One region of the Burkholderia sp. BCC1977 genome, then DNA from elsewhere that is predicted to be linked to it. Evidence: predicted binding sites of a transcription regulator. Region 1 holds the regulator's gene; each other region holds the start of a gene.
The links. Region 1 encodes FliA, which starts transcription of late flagellar genes. Its sites were predicted from a motif close to CTAAAGTTTNNNNNNNNNNNGCCGNTA; they were not measured.

Region 1 (6,192 bases):
GTGCTGACCATCACCGGCGCGATCATCGTGCTGATGGGGCTGATCCCGGGCATGCCGCACTTCGCGTTCCTCGCGCTCGGCGGCGGCGCGATCTGGCTGGCCCGCACGCAGACCCGCCGCGCGGCGGCCCGCGTGGCGGCCGGCGACGTGACCGAGATCGCACCGCCCGCCGCGCTGCCGGGCGACAGCCACGAGGCGACCTGGGACGACGTGCAACTGATCGATCCGCTCGGCCTCGAAGTCGGCTACCGGCTGATTCCGCTCGTCGACAAGAACAGCGACGGCGAACTGCTCAAGCGCATCAAGAGCATCCGCAAGAAATTCGCGCAGGAGATCGGCTTCCTGCCGCCGGTGATCCACATCCGCGACAACCTCGAGCTGCGGCCGAATGCGTACCGGATCGCGCTGAAGGGCGTCGAGATCGGCGCGGGCGAAGTGTTTCCGGGCCAGTGGCTCGCGATCAACCCGGGCCAGGTGACGGCCGCGCTGCCGGGCGCCGTGACGCAGGACCCGGCGTTCGGGCTGCCGGCCGTGTGGATCGACGTCGCGATGCGCGAGCAGGCGCAGGTGTACGGCTACACGGTGGTCGATGCGAGCACGGTCGTCGCGACGCACCTGAACCATCTGATCGTCCAGCACGCGGCCGAACTGCTCGGCCGCCAGGAAGTGCAGGCGCTCGTCGAACGCACCGGCAAGGATGCGCCGTCGCTCGTCGAGGACCTCGTGCCGAAGACGATCTCGCTGACGACGCTGCAGAAAGTGCTGCAGAACCTGCTCGAGGAAGGCGTGCCGATCCGCGACATGCGCACGATCCTCGAGGCCGTGTCCGAACACGCGGGCCGCGGCGACGCGTACGAGATCACCGCCGCGGTGCGGCTGTCGCTCGGCCGCGCGATCACGCAGCAGTGGTATCCGGGCGCGGGCGAGATGCAGGTGATGGGCCTCGATTCGAATCTCGAGCGCGTGCTGTCGCAGGCGCTCGCCACCGGCGCGAACCCGGGCCTCGAGCCCGGCCTCGCGCACAACCTTCTGACCGGCACGCAGCAAGCGATGCTGCGTCAACAGAATCTCGGGCTGCCGCCCGTGCTGCTGGTGCAGCACGCGCTGCGCGCGATGCTCGCGCGTTTCCTGCGCCGCAGCCTGCCGCAACTGAAAGTGCTGTCGTATGCCGAAGTGCCGGACACGCGCACGATCAAAGTCGTTAACGTCATCGGGGGTTCCGCTTGAACATTCGCAAATTCACCGGCGCGACCAGCCGCGACGCGCTTCGCCTCGTGCGCGAGGCACTGGGCGCCGACGCCGTCGTGCTGTCGAACCGCACGCTCGATGACGGCAGTGTCGAAATCGTCGCGCTCGCCGACTCGGACCTCGCCGCGGTCACGCCGCCGGCCGCGGCCCGGGCGCGCAGCCTCGCGCCGCGCACGCCGGAATCCGTGCCGGCCGCGGCCGTGCCGGGCATCGTGTCGCGCCCGGGTGCCGCGCTCGCGCGCCCGGCCGTCAATCCGTATGCGGCAGGCGAGGGTGGGCTTCCGGACGTGTTCTCGTCGGTGTTCGGCGCGAGTGCCGAAGCGACGGTGCCGGCCGCGGAGCCGGCTGCCTTCGATGCCGACGCGCACGCGATGGAGGCGGCATCGCCGGCGCCGAATGCGCCGATTGCGCCGATGCCCGCTGCCGGCACGCCGGCGGCATCGTCCGAACCCGCGCCGTGGCTCGTCGAGCACGCGAAGCGCCTGACCCAGCAGCGCGAAGCGCTGATCGCCCGCACGCCGGCCGCCCCGGCCGCCCCGGCCGCGCCGCAAGCGCCCCCCCGCACGCAGCAGGACGCCGCAGCCGCGACGCCGGCCGGGTGGGCGCGCGACATCGTGCGCGACGCCGAACGCCGGATGCCGTCCGCCGCCGCCGCGACGGCCCGCCAGAGTGAAACGAACGCCGCGAAGCCAGCCGAACGCACGCGCCTGTCCGCCGACGCGGCTGCCGCGGTGGCCGACGCGGTGAAGGCGCGCGTCGAAAGCATCGTCAACGACACCGTGATGCACGAGCTCGGCGCGATGCGCGGGATGATGGAGGAGCAGTTCGACAGCCTGATGTGGCACGACCGCCAGCGCCGCAGCCCGGTGCACGGCGCGCTGACCAAGCACCTGTTCTCGGCCGGCTTCTCCGCGCAGCTGGTGCGCATGCTGGTCGACAACCTGCCGTCCGGCGACGGCGCGCAGACCTTCGAGCAGGCCGCCGAATGGGCGCAGTCGGTGCTCGCGGCGAACCTGCCGGTGCTCGAGAACGAAGAGGCGCTGATGGAGCGCGGCGGCGTGTTCGCGCTGATGGGGCCGACCGGCGTCGGCAAGACGACCACCACCGCGAAGCTCGCCGCGCGCTGCGTGATGCGCTTCGGCGCGAGCAAGGTCGCGCTGCTGACCACCGACAGCTACCGGATCGGCGGCCACGAGCAGCTGCGTATCTTCGGCAAGATCCTCGGCGTGCCCGTGCACGCGGTGAAGGATGCGGGCGATCTCGAGCTTGCGCTGTCCGAGCTGCGCAACAAGCACATCGTGTTGATCGACACGATCGGCATGAGCCAGCGCGACCGCGCGCTGTCCGACCAGATCGCGATGCTGCACGGCGCGAACGCGCCGGTGCAGCGCCTGCTGCTGCTCAACGCGACGAGCCACGGCGACACGCTCAACGAGGTCGTGCAGGCTTACCGCAGCGCGGCCGAGTGCCCCGATCTCGCCGGCTGCATCCTGACCAAGCTCGACGAGGCGACCCACCTCGGCGGCGTGCTCGACACGGTGATCCGCTACAAGCTGCCGGTCCACTACGTGTCGACCGGCCAGAAGGTGCCGGAGAACCTGTACGTCGCGTCGACCAAATTCCTGCTGAAAAGCGCGTTCTGTGTGCCGCGCGACGGCTCGCCCTTCGTGCCGCAGGACGAGGACATGCCGACGCTGCTTTCCGCACTGACCGCCCGTTCCACCGCCGAGCTGCACGAGGTGCGATTTGGATAAACGGATCATCGACCAGGCCGAAGGGCTGCGGCGCCTGCTGGCCGGGCGCGCGTCGCGCATCGTCGCGGTGACGGGCGGGCCGGCGGGCGTCGGCTGCACGGCGACCGTGGTGAACGTCGCGGCCGCGCTGGCCGCGCTCGGCAAGGACGTGCTCGTCGTCGACGAGCGCGCCGACGTGCACTCGGCCGCGGCGACGCTCGCGGGCGCCTGGCTGCGCGACGGCGAACGCACGCGCGTCGCCGCCGGGTTCGGCCTGTGCGCGGCCGCGCGGCTCGCGCGCGACGGCTACAGCGATACGCAACTGAGCGACTTCATCGACGGCCAGGCCGACATCGTGCTGGTCGACGCGCAGCTCGGTGCCGACGGCGCGTTCTCCGCGCTCGCGCGCGAGGCGCACGACGTGCTGATCGTCACGCGGGTCGCCGCGCAGGCGATCACCGAAGCGTACGCGTGCATGAAGCGCCTGCATTTCGCGCACGCCATCGCGCAGTTCCGCGTGCTGACCAATCACGTCGGCAGCCACGCCGACGCGAGGACCGCCTTCGACAACCTCGCGGGCGTCGCGAGCCGCTACCTGACGGTGTCGATCGCCGATGCCGGCTGCGTGAGCGCGGATCCGCTCGTCGAGCATGCGCGCGACCTGATGCATAGCGCGGTCGACGCGTTCCCGTCGTCGGCCGCCGCGCGCGATTACCGGCAGATTGCCGCCGACCTGCTGTACTGGCCGATGCGCCCGAGCCTGGGTGCCGGCCGCGCCGTGCATGCGGGCGGCAAGCCGTCGTACGAGGCGGGTGCGGCGCACGCCGCGTGAGCGCCACCGGAAGGAGAGAGCCATGATGTACAACGCTCAAGGAAAGATGACCCAGGCCGACGTGCTCGCGCAATACGCGCCGCTCGTGCGGCGGCTGGGGCTGCAGCTCGTCGCGAAGATGCCGGCGAGCGTCGATCTCGACGACCTGATCCAGGCCGGCATGATCGGCCTGATGGACGCGGCCGGCCGCTACAAGGAAGACCAGGGCGCGCAGTTCGAGACCTACGCGACCCAACGCATCCGCGGCGCGATGCTCGACGAGCTGCGCAGCAACGACTGGCTGCCGCGCAGCCTGCGCAAGACGTCGCGCGAGGTCGAGTACGCGGTGCACCAGGTCGAGCAGCAGCTCGGCCGCTCGGCGAGCGAGACCGAGATCGCGCAGCACCTGAAGATGCCGCTCGACGAATACCAGGGGATGCTGCAGGACCTGCACGGCAGCCAGCTCATCTACTACGAGGATTTCGATCGCGCGGCCGACGACGAGCCGTTCCTCGACCGCTATCGCGTCGATCACGCCGATCCGCTGTCGGCGCTGCTCGACGACCACCTGCGCGAGGCGCTCGTCGACGCGATCGACCGGTTGCCCGAGCGCGAGAAGCTGCTGATGTCGCTGTACTACGAGCGCGGGCTGAACCTGCGCGAGATCGGCGCGGTGCTCGAGGTCAGCGAGTCGCGCGTGTGCCAGCTGCACAGCCAGGCCGTCGCGCGCCTGCGCGCGCGGTTGCGCGAACAGGCGTGGGTCGGCGCGGAAAACTGACCCTTTCATTGCGCCCACGCGCGCCGCCGCTGCCGCGCGGCGCGCATTTCCCGCGCCGATTTGCTACAATCCCTCCCGTTTTCCGAGGAGCGTTGCGACGGACCATCCTGCGTCCGCCAGGCTCGGAAAGCTTCACCAAGCAGCCGTGCGGCGCGAGTTTCGCGTGTAGCCGCACCGGCCCCGCTTCCTGAACGGCGCTCACGTCACCAATTTCTAGAACTTTTTTAGAAAGGAGGGCGTGATGAACGCCATTATCGATTCCAAGGCTTCCAAGGATTACATCGTCGCCGACATGGCGCTTGCCGGCTGGGGCCGCAAGGAACTGAACATCGCCGAGACCGAAATGCCGGGCCTCGTGCAGATCCGCGACGAATACAAGGCGCAGCAGCCGCTGAAGGGCGCGCGCATTGCCGGTTCGCTGCACATGACGATCCAGACCGGCGTGCTGATCGAGACGCTGAAGGCGCTCGGCGCCGATGTCCGCTGGGCGTCGTGCAACATCTTCTCGACGCAGGACCACGCCGCCGCCGCGATCGTCGAAGCCGGCACGCCGGTGTTCGCGTTCAAGGGCGAGTCGCTCGACGAATACTGGGAGTTCTCGCACCGCATCTTCGAATGGCCGAACGGCGAATTCGCGAACATGATCCTGGACGACGGCGGCGACGCAACGCTGCTGCTGATCCTCGGCTCGAAGGCCGAGCAGGACCGTTCGGTGATCGCGAAGCCGACCAACGAGGAAGAAGTCGCGCTGTACAAGTCGATCGCGAAGCACCTCGACGCCGACCCGACCTGGTACTCGACGCGCCTCGCGCACATCAAGGGCGTGACCGAAGAAACCACGACCGGCGTGCACCGCCTGTACCAGATGGAAAAGGACGGCCGCCTGCCGTTCCCGGCGTTCAACGTGAACGACTCGGTCACGAAGTCGAAGTTCGACAACCTGTACGGCTGCCGCGAGTCGCTCGTCGACGGCATCAAGCGCGCGACCGACGTGATGATCGCGGGCAAGGTCGCGGTCGTCGCGGGCTACGGCGACGTGGGCAAGGGCTGCGCGCAATCGCTGCGCGGCCTGGGCGCGACCGTGTGGGTCACGGAAATCGATCCGATCTGCGCGCTGCAGGCGGCGATGGAAGGCTACCGCGTCGTGACGATGGAATACGCGGCCGACAAGGCCGACATCTTCGTGACGGCGACCGGCAACTACCACGTGATCGGCCACGATCACATGAAGGCGATGCGCCACAACGCGATCGTCTGCAACATCGGCCACTTCGACTCGGAAATCGACGTCGCGTCGACCCGCCAGTACCAGTGGGAAAACATCAAGCCGCAGGTCGACCACATCATCTTCCCGGACGGCAAGCGCGTGATCCTGCTGGCCGAAGGCCGCCTCGTGAACCTCGGCTGCGCGACCGGCCACCCGTCGTTCGTGATGTCGAACTCGTTCGCGAACCAGACGCTCGCGCAGATCGAGCTGTTCGTGCGCGGCGGCGAGTACGAGAACAAGGTGTACGTGCTGCCGAAGCATCTCGATGAAAAGGTGGCGCGCCTGCACCTCGCGCGCATCGGCGCGAACCTGTCCGTGCTGTCGGACGAGCAGGCTTCGTACATCGGCGTGCAGA
Region 2 (6,192 bases), on a different contig from region 1:
CAGGGCGGCAGTGCGGATGACGTAACGGGTGTTGGCGTCCCGGCCGGACTCGCCGGAGCCGCATCATGGAAAAAGGGAGTCGAAAAATGTCTCAATACGCGAAACTCAAGGCGCAGATCGCCGATCTGCAGGCCCAGGCGGATGACGTGCGTCGCCAGGAAGTGGCGGCGGTGATCGCCGACGTCCAGCGAATGATTGCCGAATATGGCCTGACGGCCCAGGACCTGGGCTTCGCGGAGCGAGCGCGGCGCGGCCGTCCGCCGAAAAAGGCGCCGCTGCCCCCGAAATATCGCGATCCGAAGTCGGGTGCAACCTGGAGCGGGCGCGGCAAGCCGCCGAATTGGATCGTCGGGAAGAACCGCGATCGTTTCCTGATCGAATGAGCGCGCAAAAAGAAAGAGCCGCATCGACTGCGGCTCTTTGGCGCCTTTGAGTTTTGCGCGCCGATTTCGGCGCGGATTTTCCGGAATATTTCCTGACGAATTTCGGCGTCAGGCGCCCGCGACTCGACGCAAGGTCGGCTGCTTCGCCGTCGTGCAAAGCGATTCGTAAGTTTCGACATAACGCCGCGCCATCGCTTTCGAGCTGAAGCGCGTATCGAAACGTGCGCGGATCGCGTCGCGCGACAGGCTGTCGATCCGGTGCAGCGCGCCGACGGCGCCCTGCACGTCCTCGACGATGAAGCCGGTCACGCCGTCCTCGATCACTTCCGGCACCGAGCCGCGGTTGAACGCGACGACCGGCGTGCCGCAGGCCATCGCCTCGATCATCACGAGGCCGAACGGCTCCGGCCAGTCGATCGGGAACAGCAGCGCCTTCGCGCCGGACAGGAACGCCGGCTTCTGCGCCTCGTTGATCTCGCCGATGAATTCGACATGCGCCTCGCCGAGCAGCGGCTCGATCACTTCCTTGAAGTAGTCGGCGTCGGCCTTGTCGACCTTCGCGGCGATCTTCAGCGGCAGCCCGCTTTGCGCGGCGATCCGGATCGCGGTGTCGACCCGCTTTTCGGGACAGATCCGGCCGAGGAACGCGAGATATTCGGGCTTCACGTCCGGTTGCGGCGTGAGCAGCGTGTCGGGCAGCCCGTGATACACGGTGCCGGCCCAGGCGGCCTGCGGCAACGGCTTGCGCTGGTTGTTCGAGATCGACACGACCGGCGCGTCCGGGAATGCGTCGAACACCGGCTGCAGCTCGGGCAGGTCGAGGCGGCCGTGCAGCGTCGTCACGTAAGGCGTATCGAGGCGCGACATCAGCGCGAACGGCAGGTAGTCGAGGTGGAAGTGCAGCACGTCGAATTCGTGCGCGACCCGGGCGACCTGCTCGATCAGGCGCATATGGGGCGCCATCGAGTCGCGAATCGACGGGTCGAGCCGCAGTGCGCGCGGCCATGCCGCCTCGAGACGGGCGGACGTGACGGAGTCGCCGCTGGCGAACAGCGTCACGTCGTGGCCGAGCTCGACGAGCGCCTCGGTGAGGTAGGACACGACACGCTCGGTGCCGCCGTAGAGTTTCGGCGGGACGGCTTCGTAAAGCGGCGCGATCTGGGCAATACGCATGGGCGTTCTCCGGTGTCGACCAGCAGGGGGCGCTCGTGTGCGCATGCTGGTCCGATGCAGGGTTGCGGAACTCGCCGACGTACGCTGTCTGCGGTACGTGGCCGGGTCCGTGGCGCGATGCGCGGGACCCCGGGCGGCAAGCTGCGGGGCGGGCCGGCGCGGCTCCTGCCGCTGCCCATTGGAGTCCATTATCGATATCGCCTTCAGGGGTTCGAGTGTTTTTTCAAACACTTAAGGCTTGTTACACCATGAAATACGCGAAAACCCCGATAAAAAGGGTGCGGAATCATAAAGCGAGATGGCCACAACTATTGTTGCGCTATCGTGAAAAACCACTATAATTTTTACCGATTCACTTTCCGGCAGCCTTGCCGGATGGCCTTCAGCCGGATTCGACCCATGCGGGACCGCATCGCCGACGAATTCGCGTCCCATTTGCGCCCCATTCGCGCCCCATTCCCCCCGCCGTTTGTTCCCTTTCAATCTGCCTTGTCGGAAAAATTCCTACACGGTTTACAGACAAATCCGGCGTGGCATGCGCCACTTCGCTGATACCGGCATAAATGCCGTTTGGCCAAAATTCGCCCTGTAAGACTATAAACGTGCCGACAGCGCGTCCGCAGGCGCCCGATCGAGCAAACGTTTTCATAATGAAAGGCCAAAGCAAAAGCTCTTAACGGGGGAATCATGAGCGCCACCAGCGAAATGCTCAGTGAGATCAAAGAGGTCAACCTGTCGTACCTCCTCCTCGCGCAGCGCCTGCTGCGGGAAGACAAAGCGATGGGCATGTTCCGCATGGGAGTTTCCCAGGAGCTGGCCGACGTGCTCGCGAACCTCACGCTCGCCCAGACCGTGAAGCTCGCCGCGTCGAACCAGATGCTGTGCCGTTTCCGCTTCGACGATCACGCATTGCTGTCGTCGCTCGCCGACAAGGGGCGCAGCGATGCCGTCACGCACGCGCACTCGGCCATCCTGATGGCCGGCCAGCCGGTCGAAAGCGTCCGCTGATCCTTCCCCGCCTTGCGTTCGTCCCGGCGCGCCGCGCCGGCAGGCGTCGTATTGGCCACTCATCCGAACAACGTCAAGCGGACGGTTATTCACCATGGCAAGCAAAAGCGTCGTGATCGAGGTGAAGGAAATCACCCTCGCCATCGAACTGATCGAACTGGGTGCCCGGCTGCAGCTGCTGGAGGCGGAGACGAGCCTGTCGCGCGACCGCCTGATCAAGCTGTACAAGGAACTGAAGGGCGCGTCGCCGCCGAAGGGGATGCTGCCGTTCTCGACCGACTGGTTCATGACGTGGCAGCCGAACATCCACTCGTCGCTGTTCTACAACATCTACCGGTTCATGCAGGATCACGGCCGCTGCGAGCCGATCCAGTCGATCGTGAAGGCGTACCGGCTCTATCTGGAGCATGTGAACCTGTCCGGCGACGAGGCCGCGCTGAGTCTCACGCGCGCGTGGACGCTGGTGCGCTTCTTCGACTCGGGGATGCTGCAGATGACCCCGTGCACGCGCTGCGGCGGCCATTTCGTCGCGCATGCGCATGATCCGCATCAAGGTTTCGTGTGCGGCCTGTGCCAGCCGCCGTCGCGCGCGGGCAAGACCCGCAAGGCCGCCGCCGCCCGCGCCGAGCTGGCGGCCGCCGCGGCCTGAGCGCCGCCGGGCGGGGCCGAGCGGGAGCCGGACGGCTGCCGCGCGCCGCGCGAACCGGCCGGGGCTTGCTGGTAAACACCGCCGCGCCGTCGCGGCGCGGCCGCGAAAGTTTTCCTGCCGACTGCCGTAAACCTGATTAACGGCGGTCTCTCCGCCGGTCATTCGTGAGGGACAGGCAGTGCTGATTATCGTGGGAACACTCGTGACGCTGTTGTCCGTCTTCGGCGGTTACGCGCTGGCAGGCGGGCATCTGGGCGCATTGGTCCAGCCGCTCGAGATCCTGATGATCGCCGGCGCGGGTGTCGGCGCGTTCATCCTCGGCAACGGCATGAAGACCATCAAGGCGACGCTGCGCGTGCTGCCGACGCTCTTCAAGGGCTCGAAGTACACCAAGGACGTCTATATGGAACTGATGGCGCTCCTGTACGTCCTGCTCGCGAAGGCGCGCAAGGAAGGCACGCTGACGCTCGAGGCCGACATCGACGATCCGGACAAGAGCCCGATCTTCACGCAATACCCGAAGATCCTCGCCGATCGTCACATCGTCGAATTCCTGACCGATTACCTGCGCCTGATGGTGGGCGGCAACATGAACGCGTTCGAGATCGAGAGCCTGATGGACGAGGAGATCGAAACGCACCACGCCGAAGGCGAAGGCCCCGCGCACGCGCTGATGCGCGTCGGCGACGCGATGCCGGCATTCGGGATCGTCGCGGCCGTGATGGGCGTCGTGCACACGATGGCGTCGGCCGACAAGCCGCCCGCGGTGCTCGGCGCGATGATCGCGCAGGCGCTGGTCGGCACGTTCCTCGGGATCCTGCTGTCGTACGGGCTGATCGGGCCGCTCGCGAGCCTCGCGGAGCAGCGCGTCGCCGAGTCGACCAAGATGTTCCAGTGCATCAAGGTGACGATCCTCGCGAGCCTGAACGGCTATGCGCCGGCGATCGCGGTCGAGTTCGGCCGCAAGGTGCTGTTCTCGACCGAGCGGCCGTCGTTTACCGAGCTCGAAGAGCATGTGCGCCGCGTGAAGGCGAAGTGACGCGGAGCATTCGATGAGCAAGAGCAAGGATCGCGCGATCGTCGTCAAACGGGTGGCCCCGCAAAAGAAGGGCCACCACGGCGGCGCATGGAAGCTCGCGTATGCGGACTTCATGACCGCGATGATGGCGTTCTTCCTGCTGATGTGGCTGCTGAGCTCGGTCACGCCGGTGCAGCTGAAGGGGATCGCCGAATACTTCAACACGCCGCTGAAGGCCGCGCTGTTCGGCAGCGGCGATCGCAGCTCGCAGGATTCCAGCATCATCAACGGCGGCGGCCGCGACCTGTCGAGCGTCGACGCCGGCACGCTGCGCCGCACCGACGGCACGACGCAACTCGCCGAGCGCCTCGCGAAAGCGGGCGACGAAAATTCCCGGTCGCAGGCGCAGGGTGCGCAGGACCGGCTCGAGCAGGCGCGCCTGCACGACCTGCAGATCAAGCTGATGGCGGCGATCGAGGCGAATCCGACGCTGCGCCAGTTCAAGCAGCAGATCCGCATCGATTCGACGCTGATGGGGCTGCGCATCGAGATCGTCGATACGCAGAAGCGGCCGATGTTCGCGATGTCGAGCGATCACGTCGAGCCGTACATGCGCGACATCCTGCGCGAGATCGGCAAGACGCTGAACGACGTGCCGAACCGGATCATCGTCCAGGGCCACACCGACGCGGTGCCGTACGCGGGCGGCGAAGGCGGCTACAGCAACTGGGAGCTGTCGGCCGACCGCGCGAACGCGTCGCGCCGCGAGCTGATCGCGGGCGGCATGGACGAGGCGAAGGTGCTGCGCGTGCTCGGCCTCGCGTCGACGCAGAACCTGAACAAGGCCGATCCGCTCGATCCGGAAAACCGCCGGATCAGCGTGATCGTGCTGAACCGCAAATCCGAAGACGCGCTGATGCGCGACGACGCCACGGCCACGACGCTGTCGGCCGACGCGGCGGGCTCGCAGCAGCTCGCGCAGCAGCTCGGCGGCGCGGCGCCGGCCGTGCGCCCCGCGCTCGCGGCGTCCGCCGTCGCCGTGCCGAAACCCTGATATCGACAAGACCAGATTCCGAGACAGACATGATCCGAACCATTCTCGCCATCGACGACTCCGCGACCATGCGTGCGCTGCTGCAGGCGACGCTTGCGCAGGCCGGCTACGACGTGACGGTGGCGCCGGACGGCGAAGCCGGCTTCGACATGGCGGCGACCGTGCCGTACGACCTGGTGCTGACCGACCAGAACATGCCGCGCAAGAACGGGCTCGAGGTGATCGCGGCGCTGCGCAAGCTGACCGCGTACGCGGACACGCCGATCCTCGTACTGACAACCGAAGGCAGCGATGCCTTCAAGGACGCCGCGCGCGACGCGGGCGCGACCGGCTGGATCGAAAAGCCGATCGACCCGACCGTGCTGGTCGACCTGGTCGCGACGCTGTCCGAGCAGACCGCCTCCTGACATGAACGCGACGAATCCAACCGGTGACCGGGCATGACTCTCGACATCACGCAGTTCTACCAGACCTTTTTCGACGAAGCGGACGAGTTGCTCGCGCAGATGGAGCAGCTGCTGCTGAACCTCGACGTCGGCTCGCCCGACCCCGAGGACCTGGCCGCGATCTTCCGCGCCGCGCATTCGATCAAGGGCGGCGCGGCGACCTTCGGCTTTTCCGCGCTGACCGAGACGACCCACATCCTCGAGTCGCTGCTCGACCGCGCGCGCAACCATGAGCTGACGCTGACCAAGGAAATGGTCGATGCGTTCCTCGAGACCAAGGACGTGCTGTCCGACCAACTGGTCGACTATCGCGCGAGCGCGGAACCGGACGCGGCGGCTGCCGCGACGATCTGCGCGAAGCTCGAACGCCTGAAGGCCGAGAGCGGCGCGGGGGCGCCCGCGGCCGCGGACGTCGCGCCTGCCGTGCCCGCCGTGGCGGCTGCACAGGCACCGGCACAGGC
Region 3 (6,192 bases), on a different contig from region 1:
TCATTTCCGCTCAGGAAGCGGCGACGCCGTCGAGGGTATCCTCGAGCGCGAACAGCGTGCGCAGGTGGCGGGCGACGCCCGCGTCGAAGTTGTTGCCGATCCGCGGGATGTGCGGCAGGTGCGCGATCAGGTCGGGGTTCGCGTTGTTCATCATGAACGCGTGACCGGCCGTTTCGAGCAGGTCGATGTCGTTCATGTTGTCGCCGAACGCGATGCAGTGGCCGGTGTCGACGCCGAGCCGCGCGAGCACCGCACGCAGCGCGCGGCCCTTCGACACGTTGGCGGTCATCACTTCGAGGCAGTCGGGCAGCGAGTACGTGACGTACAGCGCATCGCCGAACCGCACGCGCATCTGCTCGGCGACCACCGCCAGATCGGCCGGCTCGCCGATGTACAGCACCTTCGCGATATCGGCGCCGTCATGCGCGGCCATGTCGATCACGTCGTACCGGAAGCCTGAATCCTGGTGGAATTCGAGCAGGTGCGGCGCGTCGCGGTCGATCAGCCAGCCGCGGTCGGTGAACAGGTTGACGATCACGCGCCCGTGCGCACCGGTCACGCCCGGCTGCACGAGGCCGCGGACGATCGCGGGATCGATGTCCTGCGCATGGATCGCCGTGTCGTCCGGCGCATGCACGCGCGCGCCGTTCGACGTGATCAGGTACGGCCGAATGCCCAGCACGTCGCGGATGCCCGCGACGTCCGCGTAGTGGCGCCCCGTCGCGATCACGAACTGCAGGCCGTCGCGGTCGAGCCGGCGGACGGTCTCGATCGTGTACGGATCGAGCTGGTGGTCACTGTTCAGCAGGGTGCCGTCGAGATCGGTGGCGATGACTTTGTACATGGGGACGGGTGAATGGCGCGCAGGACGCTGCGGAACCGCCATTTTAACGTCGTGCCCGGGGGTGCGCCGGGTGGTTGGGGAATGAGGGGCGGGTTTCAGGCCGTTCGGCCTTCGGCGCGTTGCCGGTTCGACCTGCTCGGTCTGCTCGGTCTGCTCGGTCTGCTCGGTCTGCTCAGTTCGCTCAGTTCGCTCAGTTCGGTTTCCCCGCTCAACCTGCCCGATCCGCTTTACCCGCTTTACCCGCTTTACCCGCTTTACCCGTTCACCCTGCTCAGCCCGCTCACCGCACGCCGCCCGCTGAAACCGCTCACCCCGCTTCAGCCGCCATCAGCGCCTGCAGCGCGAGCCGCAACGCGCCGTGCGCGGAATCGTCGAGCGGCGCGCGCAGCCGCGCCGCATGGCGCGCCGGCACAGCCGGCGCCAACGCGTCGGCCAGCCCGCCGCACAGCGCGACCGGCAGCGCCTGCTGCGGATCGAGCGCGTCGATCATCTTGCCGATCTCGTCGCCGGCCTGCGCGATCAGCGCCGCCGCATAAGGATGGTCGCGGTGCGCGAACACGATCGGCGCGAGGCGCGCGTAGATCGTCTGGTTCGCATCGCACGACCACTGGACGAGCGCGTCGCGATCGTGCGCGCCCGTTTCCGCGAGCAGCGCGCCGGCGAAGGCGTCGCGCGGCACGCGACCGTCGAGCGCCTGCTGCGCGTACGCAAGCGCGCGCACGCCGAGCCACGCGCCGCTCGCCTCGTCGCCGGACGGAAAACCGAAGCCGCCCGCGATACGGCAGTCGCCCGCCGCGTCGAGCGCCGCCGCGATGCTGCCCGTGCCGAGCGCGACGATGAGCCCCGGCGCACCGCCGTGCGCGCCGACGACGGTCGTATAGGCGTCGCTCTCGATCGCGAGCGCGTCGAGCGGCGCCTGCGCACGGAACGCGGCGAGCCACGCGGCATTGTTGACGCCCGCGAGCCCGCAGCCGAGCGCGCACTGCGACCAGTCGAACGCGAGCCCCGCCCGCGTGAATGCGTCGGCACAGGCCGCGCCGATCGATGCCCACGCGCGCTCGATGCCGAGGCCGAGCCCCGACGGGCCGCCGCGCCCCTGCGCGAGCTCGCGCCCGTGCCGGTCGGCGAGTACCGCGCGAGTGCCGGTGCCGCCGCCGTCGATGCCGATCGCAAAAAGGAATGCCGTCATGCGTTGATCCTGCTGATTCGAACAGGCGCCAAGCTTAACCGGATCGGCGCCGCGCGCCCATCTGCCGTTCGGCCAGCTATGCCGCGAATGGACCTTCCGCTATGCTGGCACGATCGAATCGACACTGGAACGAGGCTGGCGATGTCGCAGCGGTGCAACTGGGTAAAGACGGAAGCGGATGCTCACTATCACGATACCGAGTGGGGCGTGCCGTCGCATGACGATCGCCATCTGTTCGAAATGCTGATTCTGGAAGGTGCGCAGGCGGGGCTGTCGTGGTCGACGATCCTGAACAAGCGCGCCGGCTATCGCGAAGCGTTCGCCGACTTCGATGTCGACGCGGTCGCGCGCTTCACGCCGAAGCGCGTCGAGAAGCTGCTCGAGAACCCCGGCATCGTGCGCAATCGCGCGAAGGTGGAATCCGCGGTGACCAATGCACGGGCCGTGCAGCGCATTCGCGAAGATCACGGATCGCTCGCGCAATTCCTGTGGTCGTTCGTCGACCACACGCCGGTCCAGAACGCCTGGCAGTCGTATCGCGACGCGCCCGCGTCGACTGCCCAGTCGGATGCGCTCAGCAAGGCACTGAAGGAATACGGCTGCAAGTTCGTCGGCTCGACGATCTGCTATGCGCTGATGCAGGCAACCGGGATGGTCAACGACCACGAGACCAGTTGCCCGTGTCACGCCAAATGCGCGGCGCTCGGCGGCAAGCAGCAGCCGGCGCGGCACCGCAAAGCGGGTTGACGGCGACGAAACCCGGCCAGCCAGCTAGCCAGATTGCAGCATCGGCGCCCCGGCAGGGCGCCCCGCGCACGGCAAGCTCGAGCGCGGATGGCGATTTCCGCGTGTAGACACCGGCGGCCGAACTCGTTGGCCGCCGCCGGAACCGCCGCACAGACGGACCGCCGCCACCACCGCCGCCACCACCGCCGCAGCCACAGCCACAGCCGCCACTGCCATCGCCATCGCCATCGCCATCGCCACCGCCACCGCCACCGCCGTCCGCCGTCCGCCGTCCACCAACCGATCGACTCCCTTTCCGCCACGATCCACAACCTTTTCCAGCCCAGAAAAGCAAAACGGCGGAGCGGCTTCTTTCGAAGCACACTCCGCCGTTTCGCGGCGAACCGTAGACGCTCTTAGTGGAGCTTCTTCGGCAGCATCTGGCTGCGCAGGCGCTTGTGCAGGCGCTTGACGGCTGCTGCCTTCTTGCGCTTGCGGACTGCGGTCGGCTTTTCGTAGGACTGGCGTTCGCGCAGTTCAGCGATCAGGCCATTTTTTTCGATAGCACGGCGAAAGCGGCGAATCGCCACTTCGAACGGCTCGTTTTCTTTCAGAAGAATCGTCGTCATGTCGTTCCTAAATTGCTTAAACGGTCAAAAACGTAGCGGCCAAGCGCCACGCACCGGCCATCCGGGCGTCCCCACAACAGGCGAAACGAGCGGAAATACGGCCTCGGAGGCCGGAAAAGAGAGGCACAAAGCACCGCGAGTACGCTTCACAAGCCGCGTGCAGCGCCGCGTTTGACTGCCAGCAAGAATGCCGAGTCGGCACAGGCTTGACAGAAAATCTCAATTCAGCCCGCCATCATATCAGGAAATCACAGACAAAACTATCCTTTTGTCGACTCCGGTTCGCCGCCCCGTGCGGCGCGGCGCACACGCCGTCCATCGAGACCATCGCGCAACCCGGCTGAAATCGCTGCCGGCCATACCGGGCGCGGACTCCACGGCATCGGCATGCTTCCGTCCCGAATTTCCTCACACATCCCTCTAAAGTTTTCGCCGGGTGCCGCCGTCAACCAGGAAAGGCGGGCAGCGCCACTCGCGATAAAGCGCAACGCCGAAAACGAACCTGATCCTGTCTGTACTCAGGCATTTTCCAAAACGAGGAAGCAAATGCTGAACATCAACACCAACATCCTTTCGCTGACGACGCAGACGAACCTGTCGGGCTCGCAAAGCGCGCTGTCGCAAGCAATCAACCGCCTGTCGTCGGGCAAGCGCATCAACACCGCCGCTGACGACGCAGCAGGCCTGGCGATCGCGACGTCGCAAACGGCAGCGATCAACGCGCTGACGCAAGGCGTTGCAAACGCGAACAACGGCATCTCGATGATCCAGACCGCCAACGGCGCGCTGCAATCGACGATCGACAACCTGCAGCGTATCCGTACGCTGGCAGTTCAGTCGGGCGACGGCTCGCTGGATTCGAGCGCCCGCGCGAACCTGCAGGCTGAAGTCACGACGCGTATCGGCGAAATCGACCGTGTCGCAAACCAAACGACGTTCAACAGCCAGACCATCCTGGGCGGCGCAAGCACCGTCACATTCCAGATCGGCGCAGCAGCGAACCAGGTCGTCAGCGTCGACTTCGGCACGCAGAAGTGGGACAGCGCGGGCATGACCGTGAACAGCGTGAACGTCAGCACCCAGGCGGGCGCACAGTCGGCGATCACGGCAATCGACGCGGCACTGAAGAACGTCAACACGTTCCAGGCAACGCTGGGCGCAGCTCAGAACACGTTCCAGGCTGCGATCTCGACGACGCAAACCCAGGCAACCAACACGAGCGCTGCTCGCGCGCAGATCACCGACGCGGACTTCGCGACGGAAACGGCGAACCTGAGCAAGGCGCAAGTGCTGCAGCAAGCAGGCATCTCGGTTCTGGCGCAAGCGAACTCGCTGCCGCAGCAAGTCCTGAAGCTCCTCGGCTAATAGAGCAGCACGCGCGGCGGGCCACGCGCCCGCCCGCCTCCGGGCACGGCGGCGTCGCCCTCGGCATTTGCTACGACGCCGCCGCAACCGCCCAGATCAGAATCCACCAGGGAGGCACGCCTCCCTCTTTGCATTGAACCGCGGCGCCCCGCCGCATCGCGCTCGTTGATTGCGCGGACGACCGGAGCAACGGCATGGCCACCACAACCCCCGTCAGCACCACGGACATCAGCACCCTCCTGTCACAGGCCGGACAATCCATCATCAGCGGTGCGACCAATTCGTCGCTCGACGTCAATACGCTCGTAACGACGCTGGTGAACGCGAAGACGGCCGGGCAATTGCAGACGCTGCAGACCCGGCAGACGAACGACAACACGCAACTGTCCGCGATCGGTCAACTGAAGAGCGCGCTGTCCGCGCTGCAGACTGCGCTTACCGGCCTCTCGAACGGCAGCACGCTCAGCAGCCTGGCCGCGACGGCGAGCGGCACCGGTATCGCGACGACGATCGCGAGCGGCAGCGGCGCGGTGGCCGGTTCGTATTCGGTCAATGTCACCCAACTCGCGACTGCCAACAAGCTGTCGTCGGCCGGCGTGAAGTCTACGGACACGATCTCGGCCGGCTCGCTGAGCATCACCTTCGGCAGCAATCCCGCGTTCAACGTCAACGTGGCGGCCGGTGCATCGCTGTCCGACATCGCGTCGTCGATCAATTCCGCATCCGGCAATGCCGGCGTTACCGCGTCGGTCATCACCGGCTCGGACGGCCAGCATCTCGTGATGCAGTCGAACGCCACCGGCGCGGCCAACACGATCTCGATCACGGGCACGGGCGTCAATTCGAAACTGACGTCGGGCTACACGACGGTCATCCCGGCCGCCGATGCGCAGTTGACGATCGACGGTACGCCGGTGTCGAGCGCGTCGAACAACGTCTCGAGCGCACTGACGGGCGTCACCCTGGCGCTGTCGCAAGCCGCCGTCGGCACGACGCAAACCATCACGCTGTCGCAGGACACGGCTGCGGCGACGACCGCGATCAACAATTTCGCGACCGCCTACACCAGCTTCGTGAGCACGGCGAAATCGCTGTCGTCCTACGACTCGACGGCGAAGACCGCCGGCCCGCTGCTCGGCGACGCGATGCTGACCACGATCACGAATACGCTCGCGACGACGCTCAGCAGCGGCGTCACGACGGGCGGCACGACCTATGCGCTCGGGAGCATCGGCATCAACGTGTCGTCCACCGGCACGATGTCGGTCGACACCGCGGCCCTGACCACCGCGCTCAAGTCGAACGGTTCGGCGGTGGCAGCGATTTTCAACCAGACGAACGGCATCGCGCAGACGCTCAACTCGCAGATCAACACGTACACGCAGACGTCCGGCCTGATCGACCAGCGCACCAACGCGATCAACGCCGATCTGACGAGC

Region 2: the regulator FliA is predicted to act here: its motif matches at 3,317-3,343, upstream of motA (flagellar motor stator protein MotA).
Region 3: the regulator FliA is predicted to act here: its motif matches at 3,810-3,836, upstream of U5771_RS28245 (flagellin domain-containing protein).

The regions. Positions count from the first base shown of each region.
Region 1 covers NZ_CAJPGQ010000056.1:2,402-8,593, forward strand. The annotation lists gene flhA (flagellar biosynthesis protein FlhA) at 1-1,227, shown strand, start outside; gene flhF (flagellar biosynthesis protein FlhF) at 1,224-3,002, shown strand; gene U5771_RS31115 (MinD/ParA family protein) at 2,995-3,813, shown strand; gene U5771_RS31120 (RNA polymerase sigma factor FliA) at 3,836-4,570, shown strand; S-adenosyl-L-homocysteine riboswitch at 4,649-4,777, shown strand; gene ahcY (adenosylhomocysteinase) at 4,812-6,192, shown strand, end outside.
Region 2 covers NZ_CAJPGQ010000044.1:52,577-58,768, forward strand. The annotation lists gene U5771_RS28275 (H-NS histone family protein) at 87-383, shown strand; gene U5771_RS28280 (glycosyltransferase family 4 protein) at 492-1,556, opposite strand; gene flhD (flagellar transcriptional regulator FlhD) at 2,244-2,564, shown strand; gene flhC (flagellar transcriptional regulator FlhC) at 2,659-3,213, shown strand; gene motA (flagellar motor stator protein MotA) at 3,392-4,252, shown strand; gene motB (flagellar motor protein MotB) at 4,266-5,285, shown strand; gene U5771_RS28305 (response regulator) at 5,315-5,692, shown strand; gene cheA (chemotaxis protein CheA) at 5,726-6,192, shown strand, end outside.
Region 3 covers NZ_CAJPGQ010000044.1:45,336-51,527, reverse strand. The annotation lists gene U5771_RS28265 (Cof-type HAD-IIB family hydrolase) at 11-844, opposite strand; gene U5771_RS28260 (BadF/BadG/BcrA/BcrD ATPase family protein) at 1,152-2,033, opposite strand; gene U5771_RS28255 (DNA-3-methyladenine glycosylase I) at 2,175-2,780, shown strand; gene rpsU (30S ribosomal protein S21) at 3,176-3,388, opposite strand; gene U5771_RS28245 (flagellin domain-containing protein) at 3,935-4,753, shown strand; gene fliD (flagellar filament capping protein FliD) at 4,948-6,192, shown strand, end outside.